Regions from separate parts of the Rahnella sp. PD12R genome, predicted to be linked through region 2. Evidence: predicted binding sites of a transcription regulator. Region 2 holds the regulator's gene; each other region holds the start of a gene.

Region 1 (5,191 bases), on a different contig from region 2:
CTGATTGACCGTCCTATCCGTCCTCTGTTCCCGGAAGGTTTTCTGAATGAAGTTCAGGTTATCGCGACTGTGGTTTCCCTGAACCCACAAGTTAACCCGGACATCGTTGCGATGATCGGCGCCTCTGCTGCCCTGAGCCTGTCTGGTATTCCATTCAGTGGCCCAATCGGTGCAGCTCGCGTAGGTTATATCAATGACCAGTACGTTCTGAACCCAACTGCCGATGAGCTGAAAACCAGCCGTCTGGATCTGGTTGTAGCGGGTACTCAGGGCGCAGTTCTGATGGTTGAATCTGAAGCTGAAGTGCTGAGCGAAGATCAAATGTTGGGTGCGGTGGTATTCGGCCATGACCAACAGCAAATCGTTATCGACAACATCAACGCTCTGGTTGCAGAAGCGGGCAAACCTAAATGGGAATGGCAGCCTGAAGCTGTTAACGCTGAGCTGCACGCTCGCGTTGCTGCACTGTCTGAATCCCGTCTGGGTGATGCGTACCTGATCACTGATAAACAAGATCGTTACGCTCAGATCAACGTCATCAAATCTGATGTTGTTCAGGCTCTGCAAGCTGAAGACGAATCTCTGGATGCGGGCGAAATCTCCGACATCCTGGGCAGCATCGAGAAGAACGTGGTTCGTAGCCGTGTTCTGCGTGGCGAGCCGCGTATCGATGGCCGTGAAAAAGACATGATCCGCGGTCTGGACGTGCGTACTGGTGTTCTGCCACGTACACACGGTTCTGCGCTGTTCACCCGTGGTGAAACTCAGGCCCTGGTTACCGCAACTCTGGGTACTGCACGTGATGCGCAGAATCTGGATGAGCTGATGGGCGAGAAGACTGATAGCTTCCTGTTCCACTACAACTTCCCTCCGTACTCTGTAGGTGAAACAGGTATGGTTGGTTCGCCAAAACGTCGTGAGATTGGCCATGGCCGTCTTGCTAAACGTGGCGTGCTGGCAATGATGCCAAAACCAGAAGACTTCCCTTACACCGTACGTGTAGTTTCTGAAATCACCGAATCTAACGGTTCATCTTCAATGGCTTCTGTTTGTGGTGCTTCTCTGGCCCTGATGGATGCAGGTGTTCCGATTAAAGCCGCTGTTGCGGGTATCGCAATGGGTCTGGTTAAAGAAGACGACAGCTTTGTCGTTCTGTCCGACATTCTGGGTGACGAAGATCACCTGGGCGATATGGACTTCAAAGTGGCCGGTAGCCGCGACGGTATCACCGCGCTGCAGATGGACATTAAAATCGAAGGTATCACCCGCGAAATCATGCAGGTGGCTCTGAACCAGGCTAAGGGTGCGCGTCTGCACATTCTGGGCGTAATGGAACAGGCTATCAGCACACCACGTGGCGATATCTCTCAGTTTGCTCCACGCATCCACACCATCAAGATCAGTCCGGACAAAATCAAAGACGTGATCGGTAAAGGTGGTTCTGTGATCCGTGCTCTGACTGAAGAAACTGGCACCACTATCGAAATCGAAGATGACGGTACTGTGAAAATCGCAGCAACCGACGGCGAGAAAGCGAAATACGCTATCCGTCGTATCGAAGAGATCACTGCAGAAATCGAAGTGGGTCGTATCTATCAGGGTAAAGTGACCCGTATCGTTGACTTTGGTGCGTTTGTTGCCATCGGCGGCGGTAAAGAAGGTCTGGTTCACATCTCTCAAATCGCTGATAAGCGCGTTGAGAAAGTGACTGATTACCTGCAGATGGGCCAGGAAGTTCCGGTTAAGGTTCTGGAAGTTGACCGTCAGGGTCGTGTGCGTCTGAGCATCAAAGAAGCTACCGCACCAACTCAGGACGATACAACTGAGCAACCTGCAGCTGAATAATCTGTAACAGAAGTTTTACAGCTCCTTTCCACTTGGACGGGAGCTGTTCGTCTCACGAACGTAGGGATGCGTTTGTGTTAAGCAAGCGGATGACAGGACGTTCATCCAATGTTTGTCTCCGGGAGTAGAAATGAAGCCTTTCTTGCGCTGGTGTTATGTTGCGACAGCACTTATGTTGGCAGGATGCAGCAACCATGATTGGCGTAAAAATGAAGTTCTGGCGATTCCGTTGCAGCCGACGTTGCAGCAGGAAGTCATTCTGGCACGCATGGAACAAATACTTGCCAGCCGGTCATTGACTGACGATGAGAGAGCACAGCTATTATATGAGCGCGGTGTGCTGTATGATAGTCTCGGGCTAAGAGCACTGGCGCGAAATGATTTTTCACAAGCGCTGTCTATTCGTCCTGATATGCCAGAAGTTTTTAACTACCTGGGGATTTACCTAACGCAGGCAGGCAATTTCGATGCTGCCTATGAAGCGTTTGATTCTGTACTAGAGCTTGATCCAACTTACAACTACGCGCGTTTGAACCGAGGTATCGCACTGTATTACGGTGGCCGATTCTCGTTAGCGCAGGATGATCTGCAGGCGTTTTATCGAGACGATCCAAATGATCCCTTCCGTTCGTTATGGCTTTACCTTGCGGAGCGAGAAATCAATCCGAAGAATGCCGAAGTAGCGCTTCAACAGCGTTATGACAAAGCGGACAGAGGGCAATGGGGATGGAATATCGTCGAATTCTACCTGGGCAAGATCAGCGAATCTACGCTGATGGAACGCCTCAAGGCAGAAGCAACGGATAACACTTCGCTCGCTGAGCATCTCAGTGAAACTGACTTCTATTTAGGTAAGTATTACCTAAGTCTGGGGGACAAGAACAGCGCCGCGGCACTGTTCAAACTGACGGTAGCTAACAACGTTCATAACTTTGTTGAGCACCGCTATGCATTGTTGGAATTGGCGCTTTTGGGCCATGAGCAAGACGACCTATCAGAATCGGACCAGCAATAGCTGACGACACCAATCAGCCTTTTTAATCATGGTATTAACCATTTTTAAGCGCCTTAACGGGCGAGGGTTGCTTTGTTCGTTTTATAATCTAATTTGAGCCGGTTCACACTTTTCAATGAAAATGACTGAAAATTTTCTCGACGAGTTATGTAGACTGGCTGCCATTATTAATGAGGCACGTGTACATGACTACTGAGCTTGAAACCTCTTTTGCTGACCTGGGGCTGTCTGCTCCGATCATTTCTGCCCTGACTGATTTGGGCTACGAAAAACCATCACCAATCCAGGCTGAGTGTATTCCTCACCTGTTAAATGGCCGCGACGTTCTGGGTATGGCTCAGACAGGTTCCGGTAAAACCGCAGCGTTCTCTTTACCGCTGCTGCATAACATCGATGCTTCACTGAAAGCACCACAAATTCTTGTTCTGGCACCCACCCGCGAACTGGCGGTTCAGGTTGCTGAAGCAATGACTGATTTCTCTAAACATATGCATGGCGTGAATGTGGTTGCCCTTTATGGCGGCCAGCGCTATGACGTTCAGCTGCGCGCACTGCGTCAGGGTCCACAAGTTGTTGTAGGTACCCCGGGCCGTCTGCTGGACCACCTGAAACGCGGCACCCTGAACCTCTCTAACCTGAGCGGTCTGGTGCTGGACGAAGCTGATGAAATGCTGCGTATGGGCTTCATCGAAGACGTCGAAACTATCATGGCGCAGATCCCGGCTGAACATCAGACCGCGCTGTTCTCTGCAACCATGCCAGAAGCTATCCGTCGCATTACCCGTCGCTTCATGAAAGAGCCTCAGGAAGTGCGTATCCAGTCAAGCGTGACAACGCGTCCGGACATCAGCCAGAGCTACTGGTCTGTATACGGCCTGCGTAAAAACGAAGCGCTGGTTCGTTTCCTGGAAGCAGAAGATTTTGATGCGGCGATCATCTTCGTTCGTACCAAAAACGCAACGCTGGAAGTGGCAGAAGCACTGGAACGTAGCGGCTACAGCAGCGCTGCACTGAACGGTGACATGAACCAGGCCCTGCGTGAGCAGACTCTGGAACGTCTGAAAGATGGCCGTCTGGACATTCTGATCGCAACTGACGTGGCAGCACGTGGTCTCGACGTAGAACGTATCAGCCTGGTTGTTAACTACGACATCCCGATGGACTCAGAATCTTACGTTCACCGTATCGGCCGTACCGGTCGTGCAGGTCGTGCAGGTCGCGCATTGCTGTTCGTTGAGAACCGCGAACGCCGTCTGCTGCGCAACATTGAACGTACAATGAAGCTTACCATTCCAGAAGTTGAAATCCCAACTGCGGAAGTTCTGGGCGAACGTCGTCTGGCTAAGTTCGCAGCAAAAGTTCAGCAACAACTGGAAAGCAGCGATCTGGATCAGTACCGCGCTCTGCTGGCGAAACTGCAACCTGCAGAAGAGCTGGACATCGAAACGCTGGCCGCTGCACTGCTGAAAATGGCACAGGGCGAACGTCCTCTGATCGTTCCTGCTGATCAGCCGTTCAAAAGCCGTCCACCACGTCGTGAATTCGAAGATCGTGGTGACCGCGGTGATCGTGGCGATCGTCGTGACCGTCCGGCGCGTAACAGCGACCGCCCTGCACGTGATGGCGACAGCCCACGTCGTGAGCGTCGTGACGCTGGCGATATGGAACTGTATCGTATCGAAGTGGGCCGCGATGATGGCGTTGAAGTTCGTCATATCGTTGGCGCTATCGCTAACGAAGGCGACATCAGCAGCCGTTACATCGGTAACATCAAACTGTTCGGTACGCACTCCACTATCGAGTTGCCGAAGGGTATGCCGGGCGAGATTCTGTCTCACTTCACCCGTACCCGTATCCTGAACAAACCGATGAACATGCAGTTGATCGGTGATGCGCAGCCACAGGCTCCGCGTCGCGACCGTCCGGCAGGTGCTGGTGGTGAGCGTCGTGGTAACGGTGCTCCGCGTCCGTTCAATGGTGAACGTCGTGAAGGTGGCCGTGGTAACGGTGCTCCACGTTCTTTCAACGGCGACCGTCGTGAAGGTTCTTCAGCAGCCGGTGACCGTCGTCCGCCAAGCCGCGCACCACGTCGTACTACTGACGCATAATAATCTGACTTCAGTTCGCTGAACTTCAGATAATAAAAAACCAGCCTTTTGACGGGCTGGTTTTTTTTCGTCTGCCATTTACCGCAACGTTTATCCGATGCGCTGTTCTTTCACCAAATCGCCCTGTAACTGAGAGACGATTTCGAATGAACGCAGGCGGGCTTCATGATTAAAAATCTGCCCGTTAATCATCAGCTCATCGGCTTCGGTTTCGCGCAAGATA
Region 2 (5,191 bases):
TAAACAAGGTGTTCTCACTACCAGGCCCGTCGTAAAGCAACCGCTGCTGGCAGCTTTGCAGCGCGATTTCGCAGGTCTGCAAATACTCCGTCGCCAGCTTTTCCGGCAGCATGTAATGCTCGCGCGCGAGAATGGTCATCGCGTTGATGTGCTCAACGACAAACTGACTGTGCGTGACCCACAAACGCATATCCGCCAGATAATGCGAGTTAAAACCCGGTTCCTGCATCGCCTGGCTCAGCGAGGTGAACAGCTTGTTGTGCGCCTGATTGACCTGCATACGGGTGTACGCAAGTTGAGAGGCGTCGGGATTTTCTTGCAGAATCAGCCGGATGGCGTCCTGATAGGTTTCCAGCGCCTGATGGGCGTTCTGGCGCATCAGGCCACTTTGCCATTGCGGCCACAGCCAGATGCTGCCGCCGAAGGCCAGCGCGCAACCGATCAGCGTATCAATCAGGCGCGGCACCAGAAAATGGATGCCGTTCATCGCCAGCAATTGCAACGTATAAACTGCGGTCACCGTCATACCGATGACCGCCAGACCGTAGTTCTTGCGCAGCACGGTATACGACACCAGCGTGATGACCAGCATGCAAATCAGCGTGATGCCTTCCGGCAATTCCAGCCTCAGTAATCCGGCGGCAATCAGCAGACCGGCCAGCGTGCCGAGTGCACGGTGCTGGATACGCACACGCGTGGCGTTATAACCGTTCTGGCTGACCAGCATGATGGTCAGCAAAATCCAGTACGGCTTGGGCAGATTGAAGAAAAGCCCGAGGCTGCTACCGATCGCCAGAATCAGCCCGAGGCGCGCGGCATTGCGCAGGGCGGAGGATTTAAAGGACAGGTAGCTTTTCACCGCAGGCCAGAAAGGCAGGCGCGGCTGGGAGTTCATCAGATCGCGGCGGTACAGCGGGCGTTGCGTCCGCAGCAGTCGCGCGATACGGCTGAAATGGTAATAACAGAACTGGCCGACCGGATTCTGCGGGTTCTGCGCCGCGATTTTTTCCAGCGCCGCCAGCTCATTCGCCATGGTGAAGCGTTCGGAAAGGCGATGGTAGAGAATATCGTCCGCAATCACGCGCAGACGGGCGGAAATCACCTGCGCATTCCGGCGGATCACCGCTTCGGCGTGGCTTTCTTCCACCAGTTTTTGCACTTCTTCCGGCTGATGCAGGCTGACCGTAATGTGCTCCTGCAAATCGAGCGCCACCTGAAAACGCTGGAACAACCGTTTGTGGTGATGATGATGTCCATGCTGCGGCAGCATGTGCAGTTGCTGATACAACAACGCAATCAGGTCGATAACCTGCTGCTGGCGTTTGAGCAGCGGCGGAAGTGCAGTTTCCGGATCGGTATGTTGCGTCAGCAGGCTGTACTTGGCTTCGAAATAATCGGCCAGTTGCAAATACAGCTGGCTGAGCGTTTCGCGCATCGGTTGTTCTTCGGAAATACGGAACCACGCCCAGTTAAACAGCCCGTACCAGGCGGTGCCGGCGGCAAAAAGCGCGGGTGCCTGCCACATTGGCCTCACGCCGACCATACTCAGCGTAAAGATGGTGGCCACCAGCGCGCCGGGCAACAGGCGCGCATGCAGCGGACTGATTTCACCGGTGACGCCGAGCAGCAAAGCCAGCGTTAACATGATGAGCGGCAGAGGAATGTGCCAGTTTTCGAGCATCACCTGTAAAAGGATACTGCTGACGGCAAACAGCGAACCGCCGATAATCAGGCGTTTGAAAAAGCGTTTGTGCGGGGTATCAAGGCCGGCGACGTTGCAGCAGGCCGGGCACAGGGAAAACAGCAGGCCCATTTGCAGATTGCCAAACAGCCAGCAAATACCGACAGGCAGGCACAACACCAGCGTCTGGCGCAGCGCGTAGTTAACTTCGGGATGATAGAACAGTCTTCGCCATAGCGTCATGGGTAAAGCTTAGCCCATAAAAAAGGCGCGACAGTAAGCTGTCGCGCCAATTCCTGAGGGATTAACGTGTGCCGTAAACGACAATCGTTTTACCGTGTGCGGAGATCAGGCTCTGATCTTCCAGCATTTTGAGAATACGTCCGACTGTTTCACGTGAACAACCGACGATTTGGCCGATTTCCTGACGGGTGATCTTGATTTGCATCCCGTCCGGATGGGTCATTGCATCAGGCTGTTTAGCCAGATTAAGCAAAGTTTGCGCGATACGGCCTGTTACGTCGAGGAAGGCAAGGTTGCCGACTTTCTCTGACGTCACTTGCAGACGGTTTGCCATCTGCGCGGAAAGACGCATCAGAATATCCGGGTTTACCTGAATCAGCTGGCGGAATTTTTTATAAGAAATTTCAGCCACTTCGCAGGCAGTTTTAGCACGAACCCAGGCACTGCGTTCCTGCCCTTCTTCGAAGAGTCCCAGCTCGCCGATGAAGTCACCTTGGTTAAGGTATGACAGTATCATTTCTTTGCCTTCTTCATCTTTAATCAGGACGGCAACCGACCCTTTCACGATGTAGTACAGCGTTTCGGCTTTTTCACCTTGGTGAATCAGCGTACTTTTAGAAGGATACTTATGTATATGACAGTGAGACAGGAACCATTCGAGAGTCGGGTCTGTTTGTGGCTTGCCGAGAACCATTTGCTATTATCCTCTGTTGTTATCGCTGCCCAAAATCACAGGGCTCAGAGTTCCCTGTACGGCACTTACTTTAAAAAGCGCCCTTTCAGCATATAACTCCCCAGAAATGCTGCAAGCGGATGTCGGAGTGAAACAGCCTGATTATTGCTGTTAACACCGTGGGTTCTGTTCTTAAACCGCAAAAACCGTCACCGCAATTTACTGGAAAGTATGTTTCGGCTTTGTTTGTAACACAGGTTTGCAATGCTGTCTTCTGTTGTCTCGCTTCAGCATGATGGCGATCGGGTTACGTTGCCAGTTTTTGGGTGAAAGGGTAGTCTGAGGGGAAAATTTGACGAATTTATCCACCGGGAGAAGAGCACATGCACGCACGCGTAAAATGGGTAGAAGGGCTGACGTTTTTAGGTGAGTCAGCGTCGGGCCATCAGATCACAATGGACGGTAATGCGGGCGACAAAGCCCCGAGCCCGATGGAAATGTTGCTGATGTCGGCGGGCGGTTGCAGCGCGATTGATGTGGTGTCTATTTTGCAAAAAGGCCGTAACGACGTGCGTGACTGCGAAGTGAAACTGACGTCTCAGCGCCGCGAAGAAGCACCGCGTCTGTTCACGCACATCAACCTGCATTTCATCGTCACCGGCAAAGACCTGACGGATAAAATTGTGGAACGCGCGGTCAGCCTGTCTGCGGAAAAATATTGCTCTGTATCCCTGATGCTGGGCAAAGCCGCGACGATCACCCACAGTTTTGAAGTCGTGAACGCCGAATAAGTCACGACCAGCGATACGACTGGCACTGACTTCGCAGTAAATCCAGAAATCGCCGCGCAGCAAATGTCAGCGGCGATTTCTGCGAATAGAGTACGCAATATTCCGCTTCCGGCAGCGTATCGATATTGAGCAGGCAAAGTCTTTCCTGCAAGCCGAACGGCGCGCGCATCGCCTTCGCCACAATCGTCAGATAATCCGACTGCAACACCATATTCAGCCCGCACACCACCGAATCCGTTCTTACCGGCGTTTCACCGGCTGGCGCATTAAAGCCGTTCATCGAAAGCTGAATCTGCTGGTAGTAACCCATATCCGTTTCCGGCAACACCCAGCGCGCGCCCTGTAATTCTTCGAGCGTGGTGGCACCTGCCAGCGGATGCCCTTGCCGCGCAATCACGCCAAACGGCGCGCTAAACAGCGGTTCACGCACCAAATCTTCCAGCGGAAAACCCGGCCCGGCGGTCCCGACGGCAAAATCGAGTTTCCCTTCACGCAGCGCCGGTAACAGCGTCGAAAGCTGGCCTTCCTTAATCAGCAGTTTGGACTGGGGAAACTGCGTTTTGAATGCTTCATTGAGAGCCGGAAACACCGTCAGCGCCAGCAGTGATGAAAACCCGATAGCCACCGAACCCTGCGAATACTGATTGATCTGCCGGATCTCATCCGCCGCGCGTTCAAGTTCTTCGAGAATAAACTGCATGCGCTGCGCAAAGGCGCGGCCGGTTTCCGTCAGCGCCATGCCCTGATTGCCGCGCACGATAAGCTGAGTTTCAAGCGTTTGTTCCAGTTCCCGCAAGGTTCTGCTGACGGCGGGCTGCGACTGATTCATCGCCCGCGCCGCGCCGCGAATGCTGCCGCTGCGGATAACCTGCTGGAAAACCTTGAGTTGCTGCAATTTCGGTAAATAACGCATGTCGCCTCGCTTGAAAGCCCTATCAGTAAAAAGCATCACCTACCCAAAAATTGCATCTTATGGCAAACCTGTAAAGCTGATAGCTTCAGATTTGGAATAAATAATGTGTTGTTATTCAGTTGATTACGTGATGCATGTCGCATTTTACTATTCGCCCGACAGTGAGAACTTCTGACGCGGTGATAACAAAAAGGGATATCCGCTATGAAAAGTCGTTCCCTGATGATCTTCCTGCTGTTCGTCGGTTATGCGGTGGTGTATATCGACAAAACGGTGATGGGGTTCGCGCTGTTGCCGATTGAGCGGGAATTTAACCTGCAACCGGAGCAGCTGGGTTACATCACAGGCATTTTCTTCCTGGCCTATTCGCTGTTTCAAATTCCTGCTGGCTGGCTGAATGACCGATTCGGCTACAAGAAAGTACTCGGTATCTCGCTGTTTTTGCTCGGCGGGTTCGCGCTCTGCTTCGGTTTGCTGGGATTCGGCCTCGGTTTACTGGTGACGTTTCGCTTTCTTTCCGGCGTCGGGCATTCCGGTTATCCGTGTTCCTGCGCCAAAGCGGTGGTCTCGAATTTTGATGTCGGGCAGCGCACTTTCGCGCAGTCCGTATTGCTGTCATCCGCCGGTCTGGCGATGACCGCCGGGCCGCTGATTGCGGTGTACGCACTCGATACGCTCGGCTGGCGCGGCTCTTTCTCCATTCTCGGCCTGCTGGCGTTTGCGATTGCCGTCGCGATTATCATTTTTGTGCCGAATCCCCCGAAAGCAGAAGCCCGCACCGGCGTGGCGACCGGCTACCGTGAACTGCTGAAAAACCCGATTGTCGTGCTGCTGTTCGTATCCATTTTCTGCATCAACATTCCGTCCTACGGCCTGATGGCGTGGCTGCC
Region 3 (5,191 bases), on a different contig from region 2:
GCCACGGGCAGTCAATCTTCTCAACCCGGCCTGGGCAATCTCGCGCCATCCGACAGTGCTTATCAGGCTTCACCGCAACCCACGCCGCCCGGCAAAGAACCAACCGCCTCCGGCAGTGCCAAAAGCCCGGAGAACACTAACGCCAAACTCGATGCGCTGGAGCGACATCGAAAAAATGGTGAGAAGCAGCCGCTGACCACCAATCAGGGCACTAAGATTGCTGATGACCAGAACTCGCTGAAAGCCGGCAGCCGGGGGCCGACGCTGCTGGAAGATTTCATCCTCCGCGAGAAAATCACCCATTTTGACCATGAGCGGATACCTGAACGTATCGTTCATGCGCGCGGTGCCGCCGCGCACGGTTATTTCCAGCCTTACCGCAGCCTGAAAGCGGTCACAAAAGCCAGTTTCCTCTCCGACCCGAAAAAGATAACGCCGGTCTTTGTGCGTTTCTCGACGGTGCAGGGCTCGAAAGGGTCAGCAGATACGGTTCGTGATATTCGCGGCTGGGCCACCAAGTTTTATACCGATGAAGGGATTTATGATCTGGTCGGCAATAACACGCCGGTCTTCTTCATTCAGGATGCCCATAAATTTCCTGATTTTGTCCACGCCGTAAAACCCGAGCCGCACAACGAAATTCCACAAGGTGCCAGCGCGCATGACTCCTTCTGGGACTATGTTTCCCTCCAGCCCGAAACGCTGCATAACGTTTTTTGGGCGATGTCTGACCGGGGCATTCCGCGCAGTTACCGCACGATGGAAGGTTTCGGGATCCACACTTTCCGCTTTGTGAATGCCAAAGGGAAAGCGACGTTTGTCCGTTTTCACTGGAAACCGCTGGCGGGTAAGGCTTCTCTGTTGTGGGACGAGGCGCAGAAACTGGCAGGGAAAGATGCCGATTTCCACCGGCGCGATTTGTGGGAAGCCATCGAAGCCGGCGATTATCCCGAATATGAACTGGGCGTTCAGCTGATCCCGGAAGAGGACGAATTCAAGTTTGATTTCGATTTGCTCGACCCGACCAAGCTGATCCCTGAAAAACTGGTGCCGGTGGAGCTTGTCGGGAAAATGGTGCTTAACCGTAACCCGGACAACTACTTCGCGGAAACCGAGCAGGTCGCTTTCCACCCGGGACACGTTGTGCCCGGCATTGATTTTACAAATGATCCGCTGTTGCAGGGGCGTCTGTTCTCCTATACCGATACGCAAATCAGCCGTCTGGGGGGGCCGAATTTCCATGAGATCCCGATTAACCGGCCAACCTGCCCGTACCATAATTTTCAGCGCGACGGGATGCACCGGCAGGATGTCGATACCAATCCGGCTAATTACGAGCCGAATTCAATCAACAATAACTGGCCGCGAGAAACGCCACCGGCTGCGTCGGGAGGCGGATTTGAAAGTTACCCTGAGCGTATTGATGCTGAAAAAATCCGGCAGCGAAGCGAATCATTTGCAGAATACTATGCGCATCCGCGGCTGTTCTGGCTGAGTCAGACTCCAGTGGAGCAGGACCATATTGCCGGGGCATTCTCCTTTGAGTTATCCAAAGTGGTACGGCCGTATATTCGCGAACGCGTGGTGGATTTGCTGGCGCACGTTGACCAGACTCTGGCGGCTATCGTTGCGAAAAATCTGGGCATTACACTTTCGGCGCAAACGAGGAAGGTTAAGCCTCCGAAACCGGTTAATGGCCTGGAAGCAGATCCGTCACTGAGTTTGTACGCCAGCGGAAAAGGGACGATAAAAGGGCGTCAGGTGGCGGTGCTGCTGGGCGAAGGCGTGAATGCTGCAGATGTGCTGGAAACTTTGCAGGCGCTTCAGGCTGCGGGCGTTCATCCCAAACTTCTGGCCAGCCATCTGGGAAATGTAATTGCCGATGATGGTTCGACATTGCCGGTAGATGCCACGTTTGCCGGTTCGCCGTCCATTACCGTGGACGCCGTTATTGTGCCTCACGGACACATCGATGCTTTGCTGATGAACGGTGATTCCCGCCATTACGTGCTTGAAGCCTATAAACATCTGAAAGTTATCGGGCTGAGCGGAGACGCCCGTCGCTTTAAACCGCTGCTGGGGCTGACGGATGACGTACCGGAGGACGGGATTATCGAAGGCGAAAAGGCGGAAGGAAAATTACTGAAAGCGTTCCTGAAAGAAATGGCAAAACATCGCGTCTGGTCGCGCAGTGCGGCAGCCGGAGCCGTTCCGGCCTGAGTTGAATTTTAATCAGCCTCACCGGCAGGCGGCGTCATTCATCAGTGATATGGCAACGCCTGCTTTTATTTCTCCGTTCGGGAAATACTTCATCCTGCAAAGCATCAGTCTGCTTAAAATTTCGGCGTAATACATTTAATTTGTGATTTGCGTCACAAATTAAATGTATGCGTGATTCTTGTTGTTACATCATAGTGACTGCCGTCACGAAATAACGTCACAATGTTCAGTACAGTTGCCGGGTGTTCCTCCTGCCAATAAATGACCTTACTTACAGAGGAGTTTGTTATGTCTCAGCCTGAAGTTTTCCACCTTGGCCTGGCCAAAAAAGATTTAAACGGTGCCACGCTGGCGATTGTTCCCGGCGACCCTGAGCGCGTGGAGAAAATTGCCAAACTGATGGAGAACCCGGTGCGTCTGGCTTCTCATCGCGAATTTACCTCATGGCGTGCTGAGCTTGACGGCAAATCTGTGATCGTTTGTTCAACCGGTATCGGCGGCCCGTCTACGTCCATCGCGGTGGAAGAGCTGGCACAGCTGGGTATCCGGACTTTCCTGCGCGTGGGTACGACCGGCGCTATTCAGCCGCATATCAATGTGGGCGATGTTCTGGTCACGACGGCTGCTGTTCGACTTGATGGCGCGAGCCTGCACTTTGCACCGATGGAATTCCCGGCTGTCGCCGATTTCGCCTGTACCACGGCGCTGGTCGCGGCGGCAGAATCTGTTGGCGCTGCAACGCACATCGGCGTAACCGCGTCTTCTGACACCTTCTATCCGGGTCAGGAACGTTACGACACCTTCTCTGGCCGCGTTGTTCGTCGCTTCAAAGAATCGATGAAAGAGTGGCAGGAAATGGGCGTGATGAACTACGAAATGGAATCCGCCACACTGCTGACCATGTGTGCAAGCCAGGGCCTGCGTGCAGGTATGGTTGCCGGTGTTATCGTAAACCGCACGCAGCAGGAAATTCCTGACGCGGAAACGATGAAAAAGACCGAAAGCCACGCGGTGAAAATCGTTGTAGAAGCCGCCCGTCGCCTGATCTAAAAAATACTAAAACAAACACATCACATCTGTGGGCTGCCTCTGGCGGCCCATTTTTTTGCCCCGATAATCAGATCTGTTAAGGTCGTGTTAGTAAAGTGTCTGGAATAATTTATCAATCCGGCGACTTATCTGCTGATAAACAACTGCTGATAAAAAGCCGCTGACACAAAACCGCTGACAAAAGGAACTGCTTTTTGACTGTTCACGACCTTCTGGATTACACAACGACCTTTATCCGCGCGCATCAGGTATGGGCTGCGCCGATCGTGTTCTTCCTCGCTTTTGGCGAATCTCTGGCGTTTTTATCTCTGCTCCTTCCGGCCACTTTTATTCTGTTGGGGTTGGGGGCGCTGATTGGTGAAACCGGCATTCCGTTCTGGCCGATATGGGCAGCAGCGGCGGCCGGTGCATTCTTCGGCGACTGGCTTTCTTACTGGGTCGGCGCACATTTTCAGGATCGCGTCGGGAATTTCTGGCCGTTCTCGCGCCATCCGCAAATGCTGGTTCGCGGGCATGCATTCTTCGAAAAATGGGGCATGCCGGGCGCATTTATCGGGCGTTTCTTTGGCCCGCTCCGCGCCGTAGTGCCGCTGGTGGCGGGGATCTGTGGCATGCCGCAGAAGTATTTCCAGATTGCCAACGTAACCTCCGCACTGATCTGGGCATTCGGCATTCTTGCGCCGGGCGCTTTTGGCATCCAATGGCTGAGCCGCTGGTTCTGAATCCTGCGCTGCATTGCTGAAGTCTTTAAGAGGGGCGGGCGGGAGAAATTCCTTTTTGGAAGACGTCTCGCAAAGGCGTCATGCCCCTGAAAATAGACTGGACATCCATACAGCCTGCTATTACCGTGACCGCAAGTGATTTTAAGAAGGAATACGCGTGGATATCAGCATTTTGTACGCCCTGGGCGCAGGGATAATCGGCCTGTTAGTCGGCTGGCTGGTCGCCAGTTTTCGGCAACAGCAGCAACAGGCAGAGTACGAAACACAGCGCCGGTTGCTGGAGCATTCGCTGGAGCAAGTGAAGGCGGAAAACGATGCGCACAAAAATGAGCGACAAGCCGTTCAGCAGCAAATGCGTGAAACGGAACTTGAGCTGCGCAAATTGCACAGCGCGGCGGCAGCCAGCCAGGAAAAGTTGCAATTGCTGGCCCACTGGCAAAATGAATGTGAGCAACTGAACCAGGAATTACGAGCCCAGCGTGAAATTAACAGCGCTCAGGAAGCCGAGCTGCGCGAGGTTTCTACGCGGCTGGACGAAACGCGTATGGCGGCAGAAGACAAACAGCGCCTGCTGATCAACAGTGAACAGCGCCTGAGCAGCCAGTTTGAAAATCTGGCTAACCGTATTTTTGAACAAAATGGTCGCCGGGCCGACGAACAGAACAAGCAAAGCCTCGATAAACTTCTGCTGCCGTTGCGCGAGCAGCTCGATGGTTTCCGCCGTCAGGTGCAGGACAGTTTTGGTCAGGAAGCCCGTGAACGTCACACGCTGGCGCACGAAATCCGTAACCTGCAACAGCTGAACGTTGAGATGGCGCGCGAAGCGGTGAACCTCACCAAAGCGCTGAAAGGTGATAATAAAACGCAGGGGAACTGGGGTGAAGTGGTGCTCAGCCGCGTGCTGGAGGCGTCCGGCCTGCGCGAGGGTTACGAATATCAGACGCAGGTCAGCGTTCAGGTTGATACGAACAGCCGAATGCAGCCCGATGTGGTGGTGCGTCTGCCGCAGAATAAAGACGTGGTGATTGACGCGAAGATGACGCTGGTGGCCTACGAGCGTTACTTCAACAGTGAAGATGACAGCGAGCGTGAAGCGGCGCTGAATGAGCATATCGCGTCTGTCCGCGGCCATATCCGCCTGCTGGGCCGTAAAGATTATCAGCAGCTTCCCGGTTTGCGCAGCCTTGATTACGTCCTGA
Region 4 (5,191 bases), on a different contig from region 2:
GTTTCTGACCGCCAGCGGATGATTTTCTGACAGCGCCACGGCCACATTCTCACGTCCCATCAGCTTGCTCGATAATCCCTGCGGCAGCGCCAGCTTTGCCTCGCGCCAGATGCCGATATCAATCCTTTGCAGCTGCAACGCATCGATTTGCTGAACCGGCGTAAGTTCGGTAATCGACCAGCTGATTTCCGGCGCATGCCTGCCGAAATTGTTCAGCACCGGCATCAGCGGCCCCCACGCGGCAGTGCCCACCGTACCAAACTGAATATGCCCGATTTCCCCCCGGCCAATTTTGCGCACCTGATGCAAGGAACGGTTGATGCTGTCGAGCATCAGCCCTGCTTCGCGCATCAGCGCCGCACCCGCCGGTGTCAGCGACACGGAACGGGTGGTACGCAGAAACAGCGGCGTGCCGAGCAGATGTTCCAGCTCTTTGATATGCAGGCTCAGCGGCGGCTGCGACATATTGAGCCGCACCGCCGCTTTGCTGAAACTCAGTTCCTCGGCCACGACGCGAAAGTAGTGCAGCAGGCGGAGATTAATCTGGCCGAGATCGAAAACTGAATCAGTGAATGGTCGCGTCACATTTTCTCCAGCAACATTTATTTTCCCTTAAATATTAGCGTATTGGATTTATAGATTTTGACTATAAATCCCCGTGGCGAACGGTATTAGACGCCACAGGCCGCTCACCCTAGCATTGCCTTCAACTCAACCCTACTGTCAATAATGAGAGAAGTGATCATGCTCAATAACAACGCGTATGACTGTGCAGCAATTATCCGCCAGCGTGCTCCGGGCTTTATTCCGCGCGCCGCGCTTATCTTAGGTTCCGGCCTCGGCACGCTGTGTGACGATATGTCCGGTGCGATTACCATTCCTTATCACGACCTGCCGGGGTTCCCGCAAAGCAGCGTCGTCGGCCACGCCGGTGAACTGGTTCTGGGCCATCTCGAAGGTGTACCGGTAATGTGTATGAAAGGCCGCGGCCATATGTATGAAGGCCACGGTATGTCAGTGATGACCAGCGCGGTGCGCACCTTCAAACTGCTGGGCTGTGAATTCCTGCTGGCGACCAACGCCGCCGGTTCCATGCGCAAAGAAGTCGCGCCTGGCCGTTTGGTTGCGCTCACCGACCACGTCAGCTTTATGCCGGAATCCCCGCTGGCAGGCCCGAATGACGACCGTTTCGGCCCGCGCTTCTTCAGCCTGGCGAACGCCTATGACAAAGATCTGCGCGCACAGCTTCACGCTGTCGCCGGCAAACTGGGCATCGACGTGGCAGAAGGTGTATTCGCCGCCTACACCGGCCCGAACTTCGAAACGCCTGCAGAAATCCGCATGATGCAAACCCTCGGCTGCGACGTCGTCGGCATGTCCATCGTGCCGGAAGTGATTTCTGCGCGACACTGCGGCCTCAAAGTGCTGGCGGTTTCTGCCATGACCAACTTTGCCGAAGGTTTATCCGACACCCCGCTTTCCCACGAACAAACCCTGAGCTGCGCAAAACTGGCGGTAGGCGATTTCACCCGACTGATCCGCGCGTTCTTCGCTGACCTGTCAGCGGCTGGAAAATAAGAGGCGTCTATGGAACAGGCATTCAACCGCCAGCGGATCAATATGATTTCCTGGCTGAGTTATTTCTTCACCGGCGCGCTGGTTTCAACGCTCGGTATCGTGATCGGCCCGGTGTCGCAGGCGTTTGGCAAAGACCCCGGATTTATCGGACAGATGTTTACACTGATGAACATCGGCCTGTTTCTGCCGATCATGATAAGCGGCGTGCTGATGCGCAGATTCAATCTGGGCAAACAGCTGATTACCGGCTCAACCGTCTCTGTGCTGACCTGCATCGCGCTGTTCCTGATGCCGACCATCACCATGTTCGGTATCGGCGTTTTCCTGATTGGCGCGGCGTCCGGCATCATGATGTCCATCGGCAGCTATCTGGTGGTGCGCATCAATGAAGATCCGAAGAAACGTTCGGCGAACCTGATTCTCACCGATTTCTTCTTTGCGCTGGCGGGTGTGATTCTGTCTCTGCTGCTGGGGTATTTATTCCAGCATGGCGCAAGCTGGCTGGCGATGTACGGCGTCATGGCGGTGCTGAGCCTGATGATGATCGTGCTGTGCGTCGGGCAGAAATTCCCGTCGATTCCGCAGACTGTTGAGAAAGAATCATCAACCGGCCAGCAGCACGGGCGCTGGGGCGTTTCGGTGTGGGTGTTGTGCTTCGCGCTGTTTGCTTTCCTGCTGGCAGAACCGGTGTTCACCATGTGGCTCCCAAGCTGGCTGAAAGAGCATTTCGGGATGGCGGCTGACCGCGCGGCGTTCTACATCACAACCTACTGGACGGTGAAATCCATCGGCCTGTTTGTGAATCAGTTCACCGTTCGCTTCGTGAAACTGCGCACGTATCTGCTGATTTCAGCGGGTGTCGGGCTGGTGAGTCTGGCCGTTGCGGCTAACAGCGGGAACCCGATGCTTATCCTGATTTGCGCCGGTCTGTTTGGCTTCTGCAATTCCGGCCTGTTCTCCGGCATCATGAGCTACGGCAGTTTGCAGGTCAGAAATTCGCCGCCAACGCTGACGTCTGCCCTGCTGACTATCGGCACCATCGGGACGCTGATTTTCTCCACGCTGTCGTCGCTGGTGTACAGCCAGTACGGGTTATTCTGGGCGCTGAATACCGCGACCATCGCCTATGTCTTCCTGCTGGCGGCGCTGATTTTTGCCTCAGTCAACAGCAAAGCCGAAGCGCTGGAGCAGCAACCGGTACACTGATTTACTTAAGTATTGTGTATAAAAAAGGGAAGACTCTGCGGAGCCTTCCCTTTTCTTATTTCACTGCCGTGATTAAAGCTGCGGGCAGCGCTGCAAACTGTTTAGCCAGGATGTTTCAGGCTGAGCAACCAGACGACGGGCGCGACCGTGACGACGCAGAATCAACCCTTTATCCTGCATTTCACTCAGGTCACGACGAATGGTTTCAAGACTCACATCCAGCGATTGTGCCAGTTCGCTTACCTGTAACACTTCATGCTGTTCTACCAACTGAAGGATGGCCTGATGGCGATTTTTTTTAAGCACCGGTTATTCCTGTATATTTGACAGTTGTGTGACTCATGTCACAAATAACGGAAACCATCATACCTGCGTTACATTGTTAATTTTGGGATCGATCTCAATTTTTCAGGAATCCCCACGAAGTTTTTACGCCTTCCGCAATTTTTGGTTCGCCGCGTTTCTCTGTCATACTGTGCGCATGCTCCAATTCCCCGCCCGGTTCCGGTGAAAACACCCGTTCCGCCGGGATGAACCTCAAAGGAATTTTCATGGAATTCAATACTGCCGGTCTGATCTCGCTGGAAGAAGCGCTGGAAAAAATGCGCGCTTATGTCCCGTCCAAAACAGCGAAAGATGCCGAATCTCTCCCGCTCGCTGCCGCCGCAGGCCGCATTACCGCCACGCCGGTGAAATCCCCGGTTTTCGTCCCGCCTTTTGATAATTCCGCGATGGACGGTTACGCCGTGCGCTGTGCCGATTTGCACACGGACGCCGTTCTGCCTGTGGCAGGTAAAGCCTTTGCCGGTGCGCCTTTCCACGGTGAATGGCCTGCCGGAACCTGCATCCGCATCATGACCGGCGCGCCGGTTCCGCAAGGTGCCGACGCGGTGATCATGCAGGAACAGGCCGACGTGTCGGAGGCGGGCGTGCGGTTCACCGCAGAAGTGCATAAAGGCCAGAATATCCGTCTGACCGGCGATGACATCAAACAAGGCGACAGCGTGCTGCCTGCGGGTGTGCGCCTCGGCGCAGCTGAATTGCCACTGCTGGCTTCTTTAGGTGTGACGGAAGTTAACGTCTGGAAAGCGCTGAAAGTCGCGGTGTTTTCGACCGGGGACGAACTGCAACCCGTCGGCACGCCGTTAGAGGAAGGCCAGATTTACGACACCAACCGTTTCGCCGTGCGTCTGATGCTCGAACAGCTCGGCTGCACCGTGCTGGATTTAGGGATTATCCGCGATAATCCGCAGGCGCTGCGCAAAGCCTTTGAAGAAGCCAATGCCTTTGCCGATCTGGTGATTTCCAGCGGTGGCGTGTCCGTGGGTGAAGCCGATTACACCAAGCAAATGCTCGATGAACTGGGTGAGATTGGTTTCTGGAAACTGGCGATGAAACCGGGTAAACCATTCGCGTTCGGCAAATTGCAGGACAGCTGGTTCTGCGGCCTGCCGGGCAATCCGGTTTCTGCTGCACTGACGTTTTATCAGCTCGTGCAACCGTTTATCGCTCAGCTTTCCGGCCACACCGCCTGGCAGTTTCCGCCGCGCCTGAAAGCTAAGGCCTTGACACCGCTCAAGAAATCCGCCGGACGCCTGGATTTCCAGCGCGGTATTTTCAGCACGAACGCCGAAGGCCAGCTCGAAGTACGGACCACCGGCCATCAGGGCTCGCATGTCTTCAGCTCATTCAGCCTTGCAAACTGTTTTGTGGTGCTTGAACGTGAGCGCGAAAACGTCGCCGCAGGCGAAATCGTAGAAATCGAACCTTTCAACGCCCTGCTTCGGAGCTGATCATGGCGACGCTGCCGGAACTGACGGACGCCGAAACCCTGCGTTATAACCGCCAGATCGTGCTGAAAGGGTTTGATTTCGATGCGCAGGAAAAGCTGAAAGCCAGCCACGCGCTGATTGTCGGCCTCGGCGGTCTGGGCTGTGCGGCGGCGCAATATCTGGCAGCCGCCGGAACAGGCACGCTGACATTGCTGGATTTCGACACTGTTTCGCTGTCCAATTTGCAGCGCCAGACGCTGCACACTGACGCCAGAATCGGCATGTCGAAAGTGGCATCCGCTGCGCTGGCGCTGGCGGCAATCAACCCGCACATTCAGCTGAATCAGGTTGACGCTCTGGCCGATGACGAAATGCTGCGCGAACTGATTGCCGCCTGCGACATTGTTGTCGATTGCACCGACAACGTCACGACGCGGAATCAACTCAATCAGCAATGTTTTACGCAGAAAAAACCGCTGGTGTCCGGTGCTGCCATCCGCATGGAAGGCCAGCTGAGCGTATTTACGTGGCAGCCCGGCGAGCCGTGCTATCGCTGTCTGAGCCGTCTGTTTGGCGAAAATGCGCTGACCTGCGTCGAAGCCGGCGTAATGTCACCGCTGGTCGGCACCATTGGA

Evidence for each region. Region 2 encodes CRP, which controls carbon source genes, mostly activating them, when cyclic AMP is high. Its sites were predicted from a motif close to ATGTGANNNNNNTCACAT; they were not measured.
Region 1: a site for CRP is predicted at 2,952-2,969, ahead of yrbN (protein YrbN). Genes of this name have one in related genera too.
Region 3: a site for CRP is predicted at 2,361-2,378, ahead of udp (uridine phosphorylase). Genes of this name have one in related genera too.
Region 4: a site for CRP is predicted at 3,117-3,134, ahead of KWG64_RS01900 (DeoR family transcriptional regulator). Genes of this name have one in related genera too.

Annotation. Positions count from the first base shown of each region.
Region 1 is NZ_JAHTMS010000006.1:115,206-120,396, forward strand. Features, by position in the region: gene pnp (polyribonucleotide nucleotidyltransferase) at 1-1,845, shown strand, start outside; gene nlpI (lipoprotein NlpI) at 1,976-2,860, shown strand; gene yrbN (protein YrbN) at 2,982-3,056, shown strand; gene KWG64_RS13500 (DEAD/DEAH family ATP-dependent RNA helicase) at 3,046-4,968, shown strand; gene KWG64_RS13505 (luciferase-like monooxygenase) at 5,059-5,191, opposite strand, start outside.
Region 2 is NZ_JAHTMS010000005.1:377,711-382,901, forward strand. Features, by position in the region: gene KWG64_RS12795 (YccS/YhfK family putative transporter) at 1-1,924, opposite strand, end outside; gene crp (cAMP-activated global transcriptional regulator CRP) at 1,986-2,618, opposite strand; gene KWG64_RS12805 (OsmC family protein) at 2,981-3,388, shown strand; gene KWG64_RS12810 (LysR substrate-binding domain-containing protein) at 3,390-4,301, opposite strand; gene KWG64_RS12815 (MFS transporter) at 4,506-5,191, shown strand, end outside.
Region 3 is NZ_JAHTMS010000012.1:18,400-23,590, reverse strand. Features, by position in the region: gene katE (catalase HPII) at 1-2,220, shown strand, start outside; gene udp (uridine phosphorylase) at 2,509-3,270, shown strand; gene KWG64_RS20625 (DedA family protein) at 3,465-3,992, shown strand; gene rmuC (DNA recombination protein RmuC) at 4,150-5,191, shown strand, end outside.
Region 4 is NZ_JAHTMS010000001.1:394,582-399,772, forward strand. Features, by position in the region: gene KWG64_RS01885 (LysR family transcriptional regulator) at 1-585, opposite strand, end outside; gene xapA (xanthosine phosphorylase) at 745-1,578, shown strand; gene tsgA (MFS transporter TsgA) at 1,588-2,784, shown strand; gene KWG64_RS01900 (DeoR family transcriptional regulator) at 2,857-3,090, opposite strand; gene moeA (molybdopterin molybdotransferase MoeA) at 3,336-4,577, shown strand; gene moeB (molybdopterin-synthase adenylyltransferase MoeB) at 4,580-5,191, shown strand, end outside.